Regions from separate parts of the Paenibacillus sp. FSL R5-0475 genome, predicted to be linked through region 4. Evidence: riboswitches for the same ligand, from Rfam matches in the RefSeq annotation. Region 4 holds a riboswitch; each other region holds the start of a gene.
What was found. Region 4 has a riboswitch for cyclic di-GMP ahead of MKX41_RS23850 (NPCBM/NEW2 domain-containing protein). Riboswitches for the same ligand answer to the same signal wherever they lie in the genome.
Positions count from the first base shown of each region.

Region 1: linked by a shared signal. The riboswitch ahead of MKX41_RS29330 (glycosyl hydrolase) and the one ahead of MKX41_RS23850 (NPCBM/NEW2 domain-containing protein) in region 4 are both predicted to bind cyclic di-GMP.
Region 2: linked by a shared signal. The riboswitch ahead of MKX41_RS26530 (anti-repressor SinI family protein) and the one ahead of MKX41_RS23850 (NPCBM/NEW2 domain-containing protein) in region 4 are both predicted to bind cyclic di-GMP.
Region 3: linked by a shared signal. The riboswitch ahead of MKX41_RS15425 (thiamine pyrophosphate-binding protein) and the one ahead of MKX41_RS23850 (NPCBM/NEW2 domain-containing protein) in region 4 are both predicted to bind cyclic di-GMP.

Region 1 covers NZ_JBBORK010000001.1:6,568,955-6,573,171, forward strand. The annotation lists gene MKX41_RS29325 (sugar phosphate nucleotidyltransferase) at 279-1,652, shown strand; cyclic di-GMP riboswitch class I at 1,789-1,868, shown strand; gene MKX41_RS29330 (glycosyl hydrolase) at 1,881-3,431, shown strand; gene MKX41_RS29335 (glycosyl hydrolase) at 3,585-4,217, shown strand, end outside.
Region 2 covers NZ_JBBORK010000001.1:5,924,054-5,928,270, reverse strand. The annotation lists gene MKX41_RS26550 (hypothetical protein) at 1-107, shown strand, start outside; gene sipW (signal peptidase I SipW) at 109-696, shown strand; gene MKX41_RS26540 (TasA family protein) at 788-1,408, shown strand; gene MKX41_RS26535 (helix-turn-helix domain-containing protein) at 1,567-1,896, shown strand; gene MKX41_RS26530 (anti-repressor SinI family protein) at 2,097-2,252, opposite strand; cyclic di-GMP riboswitch class I at 2,279-2,363, opposite strand; gene MKX41_RS26525 (2-oxoglutarate dehydrogenase E1 component) at 2,834-4,217, shown strand, end outside.
Region 3 covers NZ_JBBORK010000001.1:3,427,685-3,431,901, forward strand. The annotation lists gene MKX41_RS15420 (methyl-accepting chemotaxis protein) at 1-1,190, shown strand, start outside; cyclic di-GMP riboswitch class I at 1,382-1,477, shown strand; gene MKX41_RS15425 (thiamine pyrophosphate-binding protein) at 1,596-3,239, shown strand; gene MKX41_RS15430 (carboxymuconolactone decarboxylase family protein) at 3,250-3,618, shown strand; gene MKX41_RS15435 (hypothetical protein) at 3,658-4,008, shown strand; gene MKX41_RS15440 (3-oxoacyl-[acyl-carrier-protein] synthase III C-terminal domain-containing protein) at 4,060-4,217, shown strand, end outside.
Region 4 covers NZ_JBBORK010000001.1:5,333,726-5,337,942, reverse strand. The annotation lists gene MKX41_RS23865 (Crp/Fnr family transcriptional regulator) at 1-140, shown strand, start outside; gene MKX41_RS23860 (EAL domain-containing protein) at 190-1,179, shown strand; gene MKX41_RS23855 (hypothetical protein) at 1,289-1,861, shown strand; cyclic di-GMP riboswitch class I at 2,021-2,107, shown strand; gene MKX41_RS23850 (NPCBM/NEW2 domain-containing protein) at 2,262-4,217, shown strand, end outside.

The DNA.
Region 1 (4,217 bases), 1.2 Mb from region 4:
GCATTTAGAGGAAGTTGGTTAGGTAAAGAACGGAAAGGGAATTTGGAACTGTAGAAACGGAGTGTTCGCCTTTATCCTCGGATTTCTACCGCTGGCGGCGGTTCAAATCAGGAAATCTGAGGATAACAGCGATCGGAAGTCCAAAATCCCTTGGAGTGGTTCATACCTAATAAATTTTTTTAAAAATGCATCCGCTCGAACTAAGGCTAAGCGGAAGCTATACGTTTTGATAACAATTCAATTATGCTCATTTCCATATATTAAGGAGGGTTCATTCTATGAAAATGGTACTTCTATCAGGCGGTTCAGGTAAACGGTTATGGCCGTTGTCCAACGACTCACGTTCAAAGCAATTTCTAAAGGTACTTGAAAGCCCTCAGGGTGAACCAGAATCCATGGTACAACGTGTCTGGAGACAGCTGGAGGAAGCAGGGATGGCAGAATCATCTTATCTGGCCACCGGCCGTGGCCAAGTAGAAATGATACAAAGCCAGCTGGGAAGTCATGTGCCGATTATCGTTGAACCGGAGCGTCGGGATACTTTTCCGGCTATCGCCTTAACAGCTACCTATCTTTATTCAGTGGCAGGTGTTTCTCCAGCGGAAACGGTAGCAATATTGCCTGTTGACCCTTATGTAGAAGCATCCTTTTTCGATACCATAGCTATGCTTGAGGGGACCATGCTGGAAAGTGGAGCAAATCTGGCACTAATGGGTGTTGTTCCTGAACATGCCTCAGAGAAATACGGATATATTATTCCTACCACCGAAGAGGCGGGGGGAAATGGTTTTATGAAGGTGAGTCACTTTCAAGAGAAACCAGACCGTATACAAGCAGAACAGCTCATCGAGCAAAATGCCTTGTGGAATTGTGGAGTGTTTGCCTTCCGCTTAGGGTACTTGTTAGATATTTTGCAGCGTAAAGGGTTGCCTTTAGGATATGAAGAATTGCAGAAGCAGTATAAGCTATTGTCTTCCATCAGCTTTGATTATGAAGTGGTGGAGAAAGAAGAACATATTGTAGTACAGCCGTATGATGGATTCTGGAAGGATCTTGGAACGTGGAATACGCTGACAGAGGAAATGAGCAGCAAGCATGTAGGAAAAGGTTTTGTGACGGCGGATTCTGAGGGGACTTGCTTGATTAATGAGCTGGATATTCCGATTACGGTAATTGGTGCGAAGGATCTGATCATTGCGGCTAGCCCGGATGGGATTCTAGTTACCCATAAAGCTGAGAGCCCACGGATTAAAGAAGTGCTGAAGACCTTTGAACAAAGACCGATGTACGAGGAACGCCGCTGGGGCCATTACAAAGTTATTGATTATGTGAAATATGATGAAGGCAATGAAGTGCTGACCAAACGGATTTTTATATCCGAGGGGAATAATATCAGCTATCAATTACATCGCAAGCGTAGTGAAATTTGGACAATCGTCAGCGGCGAAGCAAGTATTGTTCTGAATGAGAAAAAACATAATGTGAAGGCTGGGGACGTGGTACGTATACCGGAAGGAACGAAGCACGCGATCCTTGCTTTGACGGATGTCGAGTTTATAGAGGTACAGACGGGTTCTGAATTAGTAGAAGAAGATAACATTCGTATTACTTTAGACTGGAATGATATAGAACTACAACAATTCATTTCATAGGTCTAACCTATCTATTTAACCAATCCAAAATTTCTTGAAACAGGTAAATTGACTCAATTATCAAAAAAAGTCATAAAAACACTAAATATATCATTAATTGTCGTCGATACTTACGGTAAGAGAGATTATTTCTCTTAAATTGAAAAGGCAAACCTATCGAAAGGTAGGGACGCAAAGCTATAGGGCCTTCGAAAGAGTGGCAGCCTGGCTACCGAAAGGGAGATTATTTTGAAAGCTTACCGTACGTATCGATTATTTGGCGCATTTCTGTCACTCGTCTTGTTTCTGACTGCACTTCCGCTTACTGTTGGAATTTCGCCGTCTGTTGTCATAGCTGCTTCAAATTCTGGAACGCCAGTTACCCCAGGAGCCTCACCTGAAGCCGTAAAGCTGCTTAACTATTTTTACTCGATCTCAGGAAAAGGTATTATTGCTGGTCAACATGACTATTTAGAAAGTCCAGATGAAATTAACAATATGCTGAAGGGAACCAGCGGACAATATGCCGCTCTTCACGGTTATGAACTGGGCGCGATCAGCGGTCAGTCAGAAGGAACGATGGCCTGGCAGCGTCAAAATGTGGTGAACAGCGCCATCAACTGGAATAAAGCGGGCGGGATCGTAGCTATGACTTTTCATGCTAACCTGCCGGGCACCTCTTATGACTGGGATAATGTAAAAAAAACACTTAGTCAGAATGAGTTCGATAGTTACGTTACACCGGGTACCAAGCAATATAACAATCTGATCGCTGAACTTGATAAGGTGGCAGTCTCTTTAAAAAGCTTGCGCGATGCCAATGTTCCGGTGCTTTGGAGACCCTATCATGAAATGAACGGGAACTGGTTCTGGTGGGGGAAGAAAAATAACTTTTCTAAACTTTGGAATATTATGTATGACCGTTTTGTTAACGTTCATAAATTAAATAATTTGTTATGGGTATGGAGTCCGAATGCTCCCAATGTTTGGTCAGATCCTTATGCGCTAACTTATCCAGGTGCTGATAAAGTAGATATTCTGGCAGCAGATATATACGAAAATGATTACCAGCAAAAATACTATGACAGCTTGTTGAGTCTAGCCGCAGGCAAACCGATTGCGATCGGGGAGAATGGTGAAATGCCTAATCTGGAGAAGCTTCAGCAATCACAAAGTAAATGGACGTATATGATGAGCTGGGGAAAAATGCTTTACGAGAATAATAGTGCAGATACAATTAAAACATTTATGAATAGCAACTATACCTTAACTAGAGATAAATTAAATACTAGTCTGGTACCGACACCTAGCGCTGCACCAGCGCCGGCACCTCCCGAAGAAGAGGGTGAGGCAGCAATTCCTCTTGTGAAGGGGCTTGCAGGAGAATATTACAACAACATACAGCTATCGGGAACAGCAGCTCTTACTAGAACTGATGCAATTATCGATTTCAATTGGCGGCAAGGATCGCCGGATGCCGCCCTCGGGGTTGATCGTTTCTCCATACGTTGGAGCGGTAAAATTAAGCCATTATATGATGAGCAATATACATTTTACACTACCTCAGATGATGGCATCCGTGTGTGGGTGAATGGGCAATCCGTGATTGATAGTTGGACTAAGCAAAGTGGTACTGAGCGTAAGGGTAATATAACGCTGAAGGCTGGCCAGCTATACGATATCAAGGTGGAGTATTACGAAAATGAAGGCGATGCGAGAGTCCGCTTGATGTGGGAAAGTGCTAGTCAAGCTAAAGAGACAGTTCCAGCAAGTGCACTTTATCTTCCGGATGTCTCCTGATTGATGAAAATTAAAGGTCGATCCTTAGTGGCTCTGCGTTATTGCAGAGCTACTAAGCTATAGTCCTCATTAGGTCAGAAGACGATTGTCCGATAACAGGTATGTTTATTTAGCACCTGTGGAGGCAGTACAGCTACCGAAAGGAGGATTTATTTGCGTAAATATTATAAGCAAAACAGATTGTTGTTTACTATATTACCGGTGTTTATTATTTTTTCCTTGCTGCCTTGGGGAGAGGTTAAGGGTCTTCCGAAGGCTATGAGTGTTTCTTCCGCTCTTCCTCCGGCTATACCAAGCAATCCATCAGCTTCTGAAGAAGCCAAGCAACTGCTGAGTACTTTGGTGAATCTACGTGGCAAAGGAATCCTGTCTGGCCAGCACGATTATCTAGAAAGTCCAGATGAACTGGTTCATAAGCTGAAGAATACATCGGGACAAAATGCCGTTCTACATGGTTATGAATTGGGGGCAATTAATAATCAACCCGAAGGGACGATCGCAGAACAGCGACAAGCTGTTATAGACAGTGCAATGGAGTGGCATCAAGAGGGTGGCATTGTAGCCATGACATTCCATCAGAGTTTGCCGGGGACTTCTCCGGAGTGGTCCAATGTAAACAGAAGTCTCAGTCAAGAGAAGTTTAATACTTATGTTACGCCTGGGACGGCTCAGTATAAGAGTCTAATCTCTGATCTAGACGAGATCGCTGGCTATTTGGGACAGCTGCGTGATGCCGGAGTTCCAGTCTTATGGCGACCTTACCATGAAATGAACGGCGGTTGGTTT
Region 2 (4,217 bases), 590 kb from region 4:
AGCAAGCGGTTCCTCAGGAGGCGCCAAAAGCGGAAGATACAACCACTTCCCCACCGGTAGCAACACCAGCCCCTTCGGACCCTCAACAAGTTAAAGGTGGCGAATAATATGCGGATTAAAAAAATGGTCAACAATACATTATCGAGCATCATGCTTGTGATATTCATTCTGCTGGTGGTAGCCGTAGTTTTATCAAAGGCCTCCGGCGGTGAACCTGCCTTCTTCGGATACCAGATCAAATCGGTACTCTCAGGTTCGATGGAACCAGGGATTCAAACCGGATCGATTGTCGCTTTAAAACCCGGAGGAGATATGAATCGCTTCAAAAAAGGCGATGTGATCACCTTTAGAAATGAAGAAAACCTGCTCATTACTCACCGTGTTGTAGAAGCAACAATGAATAACGCTACCGGTGAAGCCATGTATCGCACGAAAGGTGATAACAATGATGCACCTGATATGAACCCTACCAGTTCCACGAATGTTGTAGCTGAGTATACCGGGGTCACCGTACCTTATGTAGGTTACGCTATGAATTTCGCAGTTTCCAAAGCTGGAAGTGTTGTGCTCATGATCGTACCAGGCTTGATGCTCCTGCTCTATGCCCTGTATTCATCATGGAAGGCTGTAGCTGCACTCGAAAAGAAAAATGCTGCTATACTTCCCACCTCTCCACCTCCAACTGAAATACAGTAATCCGTTGATTGTCCGCTTCCGCTTACGAACCGGAAGTTACAATATATAACTTTTATAAAAAAACCACAAAAACCGAGGAGGAATTTTAATTATGGGTATCAAAAAAACATTGGGTCTTGGCGTAGCATCTGCAGCACTGGGTTTATCATTGATTGGTGGAGGAACTTTCGCTTACTTTAGCGACACTGCACAAAGCACCGCTACATTCGCAGCAGGTACACTGGATTTGAACTCTGATCCTTCTGTTATCGTTGATTTGAAGGATCTGAAGCCAGGCGATACGATCAAAAGAGACTTCAAACTAAAAAATGACGGTACACTTGATATCGGTTCGATCCTCCTCAAAACAGCTACCTCTATTAATGATGTAGGTGGTAACAACGGCGCTAACGATTTGGCAAAATCCATCAAAGTTAAATTCCTGGTGAATAAAGATAAAAGCGGCATCTTACCTGGTAGTGAAGAGAAAGTAGTTTGGGAAACTACCCTAGCCGATTTGAAGACTCAGACACCGGATCTCGTAAAAAATACTGGACTTGATGCAATCTGGGGTACTAGCGAAGCATCTGGAATTAAGGCCGGCACAAATGATAGCTTCACCGTTCAATTCGAATTTGTTGATAACGGCCAAGAGCAAAACTACTTCCAAAAAGATTCATTAACTCTGACTTGGGATTTCGTAGGTAAGCAAACTGCTGGATCCGCTAAATAATCTAATAAGTCTTCCATTCGAAGAGCAGCAGATTCTTATTCCGGAAGCGGATAAGTAGATGCTGCTCTTCTCTTTACAATAAACTTTGTCGAATTTATCGATATTTGCTATACTAATAACAAAAATTACGGAGGGGCGTCAGCATAGTGGCACAAAATATGGGCCAACGTATCCAGCATCTCCGCCTAGAAAAGGGGTTATCCCTATCTGAGCTTGCGGACAGAGCGGATGTTGCTAAATCGTATCTTAGCAATGTGGAGAGAAACATCCAATCCAATCCTTCAATCCAGTTTATCGAAAAGATCGCCGATGCGCTTCAGGTATCCATCCACGCTTTGCTCTATGGAGAACCTAATGATGCTGAGGAGTCACCTTTAGATTCGGAATGGTTCCGATTGGTGCAGGAAGCTATGGCCTCAGGCATAAGCAAACGCGAATTCAAGGAGTTTCTGGACTACCAGAAATGGCGCCTTGATCATAAGGATTAATATTCCACCTGACCTGATAAGATCCTCTTCTACTCATACTATTAAACATAAGCGCCTTCGCCTCCTAACATGGACTGCGAAGGCGTTTGAATTCTAGCAGAATATAAGGACCAAGTCTGAAACTTATAGATTCTTATATAAAGAAAAAGAGCACAGCGAGTTATCGCTGTGCTCTTTTGATATCTAATGCTCTGAATGTATTACTGCACGGCTTGCACAGTCTTCTCATGAAAGAAGCGACGAATTTCATCTGCCTTTATGCCAGCCTTCTTAGCTGCTAATAATAAATGGACCCACTCTACGTCTAGATCAATGACCTGCTGTTCTCTGTTGCTTCCCTGGTTGGACTTGTCCAAAAAATCTCCTCCTAAGATTTTAGTCCCCAGGCAATCCGGCTGTCATAGTATTTCTACCTTAGACCCGCGACTTTGTGCCCCTGCCTTTCGGCAGGTTTACCTTTTACTGGACCCTTTACACGAAAGGATCTACTTTGAATATATGAAAATCGCTAACTGCAATAACATTATACTATACTAAAGTGGAAAAGTGTGTCGATTTCTGATTAGTTTTTCCATTAAAAAACAAAAAATAGAAGCTCTTTTGTGCGATATCTTGTCCTTTTAACACGATACTCGTCCTATTCATAAAATTAATTAAGCCGATAGAATGATACTTCCTTCCCTATTAGTTAAAAATAAGGATATTAGAATCATTTTAGTGGGCCTTAGGAATGGGTAATGAGAAGAAACAGCGTTCTTTTCATTAGAACAAGCTAACCCATACCATTTTGCGAACGTATTGGACGAAAGAATGAATTGATTACACGTGTGGAAAGTAGCACAATAAGATGAGAAATGAAACCGCAATCATCACAGCTCCAGTAAGCGTTGACACAAAATGTCACGTATGGAGTTCATCCGTTAAGGAGGATGTATTCATGGCAGCCAAAGAGCCCTATAACGAATCCATTTGGAGTAAGTATTACGGACCCAATTTAGGCTACATTCAAGAAAGATATGAACAGTTTGTGAAAGATCCTTCCACCGTAGAGAATAATTATCGCGAGCTTTTTACAAATTCGGGTCCCCCACCCCTAACACCGGATAGCGAACCGGCTCCACAGCCTCGCATTTCGGGAGACACCGAATGGCTTAGAAAGGCAGTAAGAGCTTCCAAGCTAATCGCTAATATTCGTATATATGGCCATATGGCCGCTGATATTGATCCGCTTGAGCGCGATCACAATCCCATGGCTAAATATCTTGAACTCGAAACCTATGAGCTGACTCGTGAGGATCTGCTCGCACTACCTGCCACGCTCATTTGGGAGAATGCGCCGAATGATGTGCATACCGGATGGGATGCAGTTCAGCGTATGCGTCAGGCTTACACCAAGACAATCGCCTATGAATTCGGGCATGTGCATGAAGAACAAGAACTGAAATGGTTGAACAGACAGGCAGAATCCACAAGCTCACCAGCGCCTTTAAATAATGCAGAACGTAAAGAGCTGCTAAACCGCCTGATCCAAGTAGAGCAATTCGAAACCTTCCTTCACAAAACCTTTGTGGGTCAGAAGCGTTTCAGTTTGGAAGGCAATGACGCTCTCGTACCGATGCTGGATGAAATCGTACGCGCTGCTGCGCATGACGGCGCAGAGCATATTCTGATGGGCATGGCGCATCGTGGTCGCCTCAACGTTCTTGCACATATTTTGGGCAAACCTTATGACATTATATTTTCAGAGTTTCATCATTCTCCGAACAAGGAGCTTTTCCCTTCCGAAGGCTCTACAGGCATTAACTATGGCTGGACGGGTGATGTGAAATACCATCTGGGTGCAGACCGCGCTGTCCGTGAAGGAGAAACGGTACGCACAAGAATAACACTAGCGAATAACCCAAGTCACTTGGAATTCGTCAATCCTGTCGTGGAAGGCTTCACTCGTGCTGCTCAAGAAGATCGGAGCACAGCCGGATTGCCGAAGATTGATACCAGTAAAGCTATGGCGGTACTGATGCATGGCGATGCTGCTTTTCCAGGTGAAGGGATTGTTGCAGAAACACTTAATATTGGCAAACTTCAAGGTTATCAGAATGGCGGGACGATCCATATCATTGTTAATAACCGGATCGGCTTTACGACAGAAAGCGAAGACTCCCGTTCAACGCATTATGCAAGTGACATCGCCAAAGGATATGAAATTCCAATTATCCATGTCAATGCTGATGATCCTGAGGCCTGTATATCAGCCGTTCGTTTAGCTAGTGCATATCGCAATCAATTCAAAAAGGATTTCGTTATTGATCTCATCGGCTATC
Region 3 (4,217 bases), 1.9 Mb from region 4:
CCGCACTATTTGCCATTCCTGTTTTAGTTACTTTTATGATCTTAGGCAACATTATTTTGGGTATTGTTCTAATCGTTGTTCTTGCTGCTCTAACTTTCCCAGTGGCCCGCTTTATCGAGAGAACGCTTACATCTTCTTTTGATGACATCGCGAATGTATCTCATAGTATTTCAAAAGGGGATTTTACTAGTAGAGCCGACGAGAACGGGTCTATGGGGGACGTAAGTCGTTCCTTTAATACTATGATTGACAAGCTCAAGAAGATTTTGACAGAAGCATCACAAATCACTCGTCAAGTTATGGATGCAAGCCGTGGAATCGAAGATAAGAATCAGAATTTGAAAATTGTCATGGCACAGGTAGCCTCTTCGTCTAACGAGCTAGCTCTTGGTGCAAATGAAATATCTACGGATATCGCTGAAATGACAGAATCCATTAAAGATATTGAGAATAAAGTATCCAATTATACGAACTCAACGAAAGAAATGAACAGACGTTCAATACATACATTAGAACTAGTTGAACAAGGACGGCAGTCCGTTGATACTCAAGCTGAAGGCATGCGCAAAAACATCCAGGCTACTCAAAAAGTAGCTGATACTATCGAAGCCCTGTCTCATAATGCTCGCGGAATTACGATGATTACAAAAACCATCACAGAGATCGCTGAGCAGACCAACCTCTTATCGCTGAATGCCTCCATCGAAGCAGCACGCGCCGGAGAGCATGGTCGAGGTTTTGCTGTAGTCGCACAGGAGGTTCGTAAACTTGCCGAGGAATCAACAGCTTCAACGAAGGAAGTCTTTGGCTTAGTTCGGAGCATCGAAACTGATATCAAACAAGCGATTGACAATATCGCTATCAACGAAGAAGTCGTACAGGTACAGAATGAGATGATCACTCAATCTGCTCATATCTTTGCTCAAATTGTGCAAAGTGTGCAGTATATTACCGAGCAAATCTCTTCCTTCTCTGCTGAAAGTGATCTGATGTTGGAAAGTGCCTTGAAAATCTCAAGTGCAATAGAGAATATCTCTGCAATCACACAGCAAACCGCTGCCGGCACCGAGGAAGTATCCGCCGCTATGAATGAACAAATTAATGCCCTGCAGTCCGTTGCTGAAGAAACTGAGAAAATGACACAGGCTGTGTTTAATCTACAGAAGACTATCCATATTTTCAAGTTTTAAGTCACTTGCAAAAATATATAAACAAGTCCAAAAACTCCTCCTAAGTTTTGACTTAGGGGGAGTTTTTTTATATCTATTATTTCATAGGTTGGACAAGACTTTCGTCAAAATTCGAGTTAATTTGCGAAAATATATTGACAAAGGTTCTCTAGGAATATATTGTAAAGGAAAATTCTTCTTATAAATTTTAAAATTAATATTGGCAAAATCTTCGAAAGAGGATGACGCAAAACCATGGATCTACAGCCTCATTTTTAATCAGAGGCCATGACTGCCAGGTTGCAGATAACCAAGACGACTGAACAATTGTTCAGTCTCTATGGCGATTTATGCCACCAACCTGTGCCCTAATTCAGAGCACAGGTTTTCTAATGTTTGATTTTAAAATAACAATCAACTTGTGAGGTGTATTTTTTGAAGACAGTCGCAGATTACATGTCGGAAGCACTACGGAACCTAGGTGTTACCCATTCCTTTGGTATTATTGGGAAATCCATTTGTCCTATTGTTCTTAAAATGGTAGATTACGGTATTGAATTTATTCCTGGGAGACATGAGTCCAGTTCCGGCTTCGAAGCAGCCGGGTATGCGCTTAAAACTGGAAAACTAGGTGTAGCTTTTGGTACTTCAGGTCCTGGTGGAACAAACCTATTAACTGCAGCAGCACATGCTAAGGCTAACAACCTACCTGTCCTATTTATTACTGGCCATCAATCTATTAAAGAGCTTGGAATTCCCCAATGTCAGGACTCTACTTCTTTTCTAGCTGATTTAGCTGATATGTTTAGACCTGCCACCTTGTATAGCAAGCTTATTGAACGTGGAGATCACTTTAACACAATCTTTAATCATGCCATATCCATTGCTTTGAGCGGTAATCGTGGTCCAGTTCACCTTTGTATTCCCTTTGATGTCCAAACGGAATTGCTAGAGGAATGTAATATTGTAATCCCTGAACGCGAATCACTGGTTAGCCATGCTAATATCGACCGTGTACTTGATGCTATAAATAACTCTAAGAATCCAATAATTATCGCGGGTAAAGGCGTTAACCGCTCAGGAGCACATAGTGAGCTAATTCAATTAGCGGAAACATTTAATATTCCTGTAGTTACATCTCCAGGTGGTAAAGGGGCTATAGCTTGGGATCATCCACTCTATCACGGTCCAATTGGAGTAGGCGGTTGTACCCATGGGGATGACTTGCTGAATCAAAGTGATCTATTTATCGTTCTCGGGTCACGTTTAAGTGATATGACTATTTGTAATCTTAAAAGGGAAAATCATCCTGCAACATTAATTCAGTTTGATAGCGATCCGACTTTTGTCGGAAAAATATTGTTCTCTAAAACAATTCCAGTGACTGGAGATCTACGCGACAATCTAGTTTACTATCTCAATAATATTGACACGAACAACATCACAAAACGCGAAGCACCGACAAATTCTGATTATACCGAAGAGCCTCCGATTTTACCAAACCTTTCACTTGCATCGGTCTTGAGTACGATGAGTGATTTGATTCCTTATAACAGCACAGTCTTTGTTGATGATGGAAGTCACGGTTTCCATGCTGCGAAATGGTACAAGGTTAAGAAACCGGGCAGTTTTGTTTTCGATGCTTACTTTGCTTGCATGGGTAATTCTATCGGGATGGCGATTGGTGCAAAGGTTGCTGCTCCAGAAGAAACGATCTTCTGCATTACAGGAGACGGTTGCTTTATGATGCTAGGCGCAGAGATTAACGCTGCTGTCTGCAAGGATATTCCTGTCATATTCATTGTTGTGAATAATAAACAGCTAGATATGGCTCTAAAAGGTATGGAAAAAACTACAGGACGTATTGACGGAACTATCTACGAAGTCCCTATGGATGCAGTGAAATTCGCAGAATCACTAGGCGCTAAGGGTTACAAATGTGAGACAGCGGAGGAGTTCGAAACAGCCATCAAGGACGCTGTTGCCATCAACCGTGTTGCCGTCATTGAACTGCTAACAGACCGTGATGAGGTCCCTCCGACTGCTCACCGTACTTTGAACCTAAATTAGGAGGTCACTTATGAAAGACAATGTAAACAGTGGTCTGAACCACTTCACGAATCTCTCTGGAGACTACGGAGCTAAAGCACTGGCTCCGATTAAAGAACATTTCCCCGATTTGGCTGAATTTATTATGGGGAATGCCTACGGCGATATTTTTCAACGCAACACAATCGAAGCTGACTGGAAGGAAATCACAGTTATCTCTGCCCTGATTTCGATGGGTCAGTTTGATCAATTGGGTGTTCATTATGTCATGGCTCTTCGTGTGGGTGTTACTGTAGAACAACTCAAAGGTATTCTATTACACTTAGTACCCGCTATAGGGGCACCTAGAATCATCACCGCTTTTAATATTCTTCTCGAAACGATTGAAGAAATAAAGTAACTATTTTCAGTAAATTAAAATATCGGGAGAGATGTTAACGTGGGACAGTTTATTTTAAAGACAGACACTACTAAAAAAGTGATCAATATTGAGCTGGAAGGAACATTTTCTGAAGAAGATGGTCTGAAATCTATCCAAGCTTATCAACAAACTATTAATCCTATCACTCCAGCAGACTATGAATTACAAATCGACTGCAGAAAGCTAAACGTAACTGCACCTGATGTTGTGCCTCTTTTGGAAGGTTGCTTCGTAATGTTTAAGAATGATGGATTTGTAAAAGTAAATCTAACCCTTGAGAATAACCCAATTCTTAAAATGCAGCTTGCTCGTCTGGGTCGTAAAGCAGGACTAGATAACATCGAGATCATTTCCACCGTTACAGCTTAATTCTTCTTATAACTAAAAAAACTATAGAGTTTTTCAGGAGGATTCATTCATATGACCGGAATTCGTATTCAAGACATTGATATCTATCATCCTAGTAATAAAGTTGGTAACGACTTTTTTATTAAGCATTTTGACGAAAAGGGTATTGATATCCGAGGTCTACTGACCACTTTAGGTCGTGATACGCGCTATAGCATTAAGAATGAGGA
Region 4 (4,217 bases):
CGGATATGATCGGAACGCTAAGGGAGACAGCTACCCTTGTGCTTAAAGATCTGCAAGAGCAAAAGATTATTGATATTCAACATCAGCAGATCACCGTGTTAGACCCGACGTATTTACTAGAGTATACGGATTTCGATTGAGAAGAGCAGTTCCTGGATCTTTTTCAGAGAATTGATTATTAAAGGGGTTATGAATGTGGCATGTAATCATTGTGTAGTAAGAGAGCTGAATTTTGAAATCAAGGCTCATGGTGAGCTTAATCTAAGGATTTTACCTGAGGTTATTCATCACTTGAGTAGAAGTAATACGATACATAAGGTAGAAGAAAATGTGATTACGATTAAGGAGGCTGGGGTGCGGGATTTTCTAGATTTCTGTAATGACCATATGGAGTCGGAGCAGTTTGAATTCCGTATAGATGACCAAACATGGAGACCTCTATCCGAATTACCCACTGTACTTGATATGGAGTGGATTGATGAGGTTATAACTAAGGGCTTAGTTACTTGTCACTTCCAACCGATTGTGAACATACGGGAAGAGGTTTTTGCATACGAGCTCCTATCCAGATTTAAAAAAGAAGATGGGTCCCTTATCTATCCTAATGAGATTTTTGCGGCGGCACGGAATCGTGGGCGTTTATATGCTTTAGACCGGTTATGTAGAATGACTGCTGTAAAATATGCTGCACCCTTAAATAAAAAAACGTTTATTAATTTTATCCCAACGTCGATCTACGCGCCAGAGTTCTGCTTAAGATCAACCGTTGAACTGGCCAATCAATTAGGCGTCGATCCCTCTCTTTTTGTTTTTGAAGTTGTTGAGACGGAGAAAGTGGATGATCTCGCTCATTTGAAAGCTATTTTGACATATTACAAGGATCGGGGATTTGAATACGCTTTAGATGATGTTGGCGAGGGCTTCAGCACGATCGAGATGTTATTGGAGCTTAAACCCCATTACATGAAGCTGGATATGAAATATGTTCAGGGTGTGTCCAGCGATCTGAACAAACAGAAAATAGCTAAACAATTTTTAGAAAAAGCTTTAGAAATCCAATCCGTTCCTTTAGCAGAAGGTGTGGAGTTTAGAGAGGACTTTGAATGGCTTAAGCAGAGTGGTTATCAGTTGTTTCAGGGATATTTATTTGGAAAGCCTGATCCTATTCCCAAACAGTGATCCTAATGAGTATAACTCCGTCTAGAGGATGAGATGAATTTCAGGTCAGAGTCTGAGTACAGCCAACCCCCGGGGTTGTATAATTAAGGTAATTGAGAAGGGGGACGGGATGGATATGAAATGGCATAAGTACATCACACACTGGGCGGATTCTAGAGGGTTAGGTGGACGAGAAATTGATTATCAATGGCCGTCTCCATCATTTCCGGTGGTAAGTATTCGCAGCAATTTGGGTCGATACTCAGGTCAGGGGTATGGTCACGGAAGCAAGCCACAAGTGAAGACAGCTGTTGGATTAATTGCTATTGGAGATGTAGCTGTAGGCTTGATTTCCATAGGTGCGATAAGCGTAGGGGTTCTATCAGTGGGTGCAATATCACTAGGAATGTGGTTAGCCCTTGGAGCGATAGCCATTAGCTGGCTTGGCTTCGCAGCTGGGGCGATTGCCATTGCAGGAGTGGCTGTAGGCGCGATCGCGATAGCCGAAAAAGCGTTGGGGGCTGTCGCCATAGGTGATACGGCATTTGGGGCGGTAGCCATAGGACGGATTGCTGGGGGAGCAGTAGCTATTGGCCAATGGGCATATGGTCTAATCGCAGTTGGCGAGCATGGCTTCGGGTTAATTCCCATCACGGGCGATGTGTGGAATTGGTTCCGGCGTTTGTTTGGTGCGGGGAGTTAAGTAGACCTCCAGTCCTAAAGTGTCCTCACTCTCTTCCGGGATACTCGATAAAGAATATCTATCACGATAGAAAAAGTAATTGCAATTACCTATTCGGATTTCATACCAATTAATCATGCGATCAGATGTAGCGTTATGTTACTCTTTGTAATGTATTCGAAACTTCATAGGCAAACCTATGGAAATGTAGGGACGCAAAGCTATAGGGACTAAGGTTATCATAACTATTGTCAGCCAGCTGCCAAAGAGTGTATTACGCTTTTTGTTAAAGTTTAATAAAAATTAAGTCTTAGTTTTTATGCGACTTTATACGCAATCAAGCTACTCTTTTGGGGTAGTTTTTTTTGTGCCTATTTTTAGGCACGGAAGAGATTCATATTACATCTGGGGGGTAGAAAAAATGAAAAAAATGATTGCGATCGCTACATCAGCAGCCATGTTAGCTAGTTTTTCGAGTGAGGCAGGTTATGCTTTAGCAAGTGATGTAAGCAAGGTAAGTGTAGTGAACACTGTAGTACAAAGCAAGGCTGACCTATTCAGCAATGCGTCAGTTATTCCGTTTGATCTCTACGGCAAGGCTATCCTAAGCGCTTATAATGATGTTTTTAGAATGAATCCTGCGAATATTAAATCCATTACCAATAACGGTGGCAACTACTCAGGTTCACCTATAGCTAAGGCTATTGATGGCGATATGAGTACGCATTGGGAAACGGGCAAACCGAACAGTTCAACGTTCACGAATGAGGTTGTCTTTGTTTTCAATGAGTCCACTGAATTAAATAGCATCGTATACGCTGCAAGACAATCCAGTGCAAAGGGGAAGGGGTTTGCTCAGGAATTTGATATTTATGGCTCAACTACGGATGCAGGCGATTATACGCTAGTATCCTCTGGAGAATATAAAGGCGGAGCAGGTGACGTAGTAGAGATTCAGTTTGCACCCACAGCCTTCAAGAGACTTAAATTTGTCTTCAAAAAAGCTAACCAAGATTGGGCGAGTGCAGCTGAGTTTTCTTTTTACAAAGAAGATACCGTATCCGCTAAAATGAAAAATTTATTTACAGATGATACCTTGAGTCAAGCTAGCACAGCATTTAATACGGTGGAGAAATTAACGGCTTTAGAACAAGAAGTACAGACACATCCACTGTACGCGCAGTTTCAAGCAGATATAGAGAATGCAAAAGTACTTCTGGAGAATCATCAAATAGAGGCAACAGCGGCTAAGGTTTCGAAGCTAAAAGGCTATGGTACAGCATACGAAAATGCCTATAGCGAAGCTTATAGAATGCCCAACTCTAATGTATCAAAAGTAACGGTGAACGGTGGGAGCTATCCAGGTACGAAACCGGAATACATGCTCGATGACCAGCCGAATACACACTGGGAAACGAACAAAAACAATGATGACAGCTTCACGAATGAAGTCGTGTTTGAATTAGCGCAAGCGAAAGTACTAGATAGATTGGCTTTCCTGGCTAGAGATAACCGCAAAGGCTTCCCAGAGGCTTTTGAAATTTATGCATCAGAAACAAGTAAGGGAGAGACCTTCCAACTCGTATCTAGCGGAACCGCGACTAGTACGAATGATTTTCTGGAGTTTAAATTCGAACCTACGAAGTTTAAAAGATTGAAATTCAAGTTCACAAAAGCCAATATCAACAGACCTTTTGCGGCTGAATTTAGATTTTATACAGAAGATAAAGTAAGCGAAGCTGTAAATGGTATTTTCACAGATGGCACGATGAGTGCGGTTGTTCCTGCTTATAATAGCGTCGAAGCAATCAATGAATTAGAAGAAGCGGCAAAAGTACATCCGCTCTATCCAATCCTGAAAGATTCTTTGGATTTAGCTAAGAAGCTAGTGAATGGTGAAGTTCAAACTGAAGGCACCCTCATTGAGGCGGAACAACGTGGAGATATGAAAAAGCATGCGCAGGAAAACCTGAGAATTGGTTTCGGTACGAACAACCAGCCTACAGGTCTCGTTTCAATGCCTGGAGATACGATCAACGTTTATGTGGACGCAGCTTCGAGCGATAAACTACCTTCTTTAGTCTTTTCTCAACAAGAGGCGGCTTGGAATGTTTGGGCTAGAGGTGTGCAATTGCGTCCAGGTAAGAATATTATAACCGTTCCTGAATTTGCTACGAATAGTTATTATGCACATGAAGTGACTAAAGGCGGTACAGTGTATATCGTCAATCCATATACAGCAGAGGAACAAGGTAAAGCACCTATGATCCGGTTCGAGGGGCTTACCAAGATCCCTATGATGACCAGGACTACAGATCCTGAACAATTTAAAGCCTTCTTAACCACCTATAAACAAAAATTAGATGAAGATAAGGCA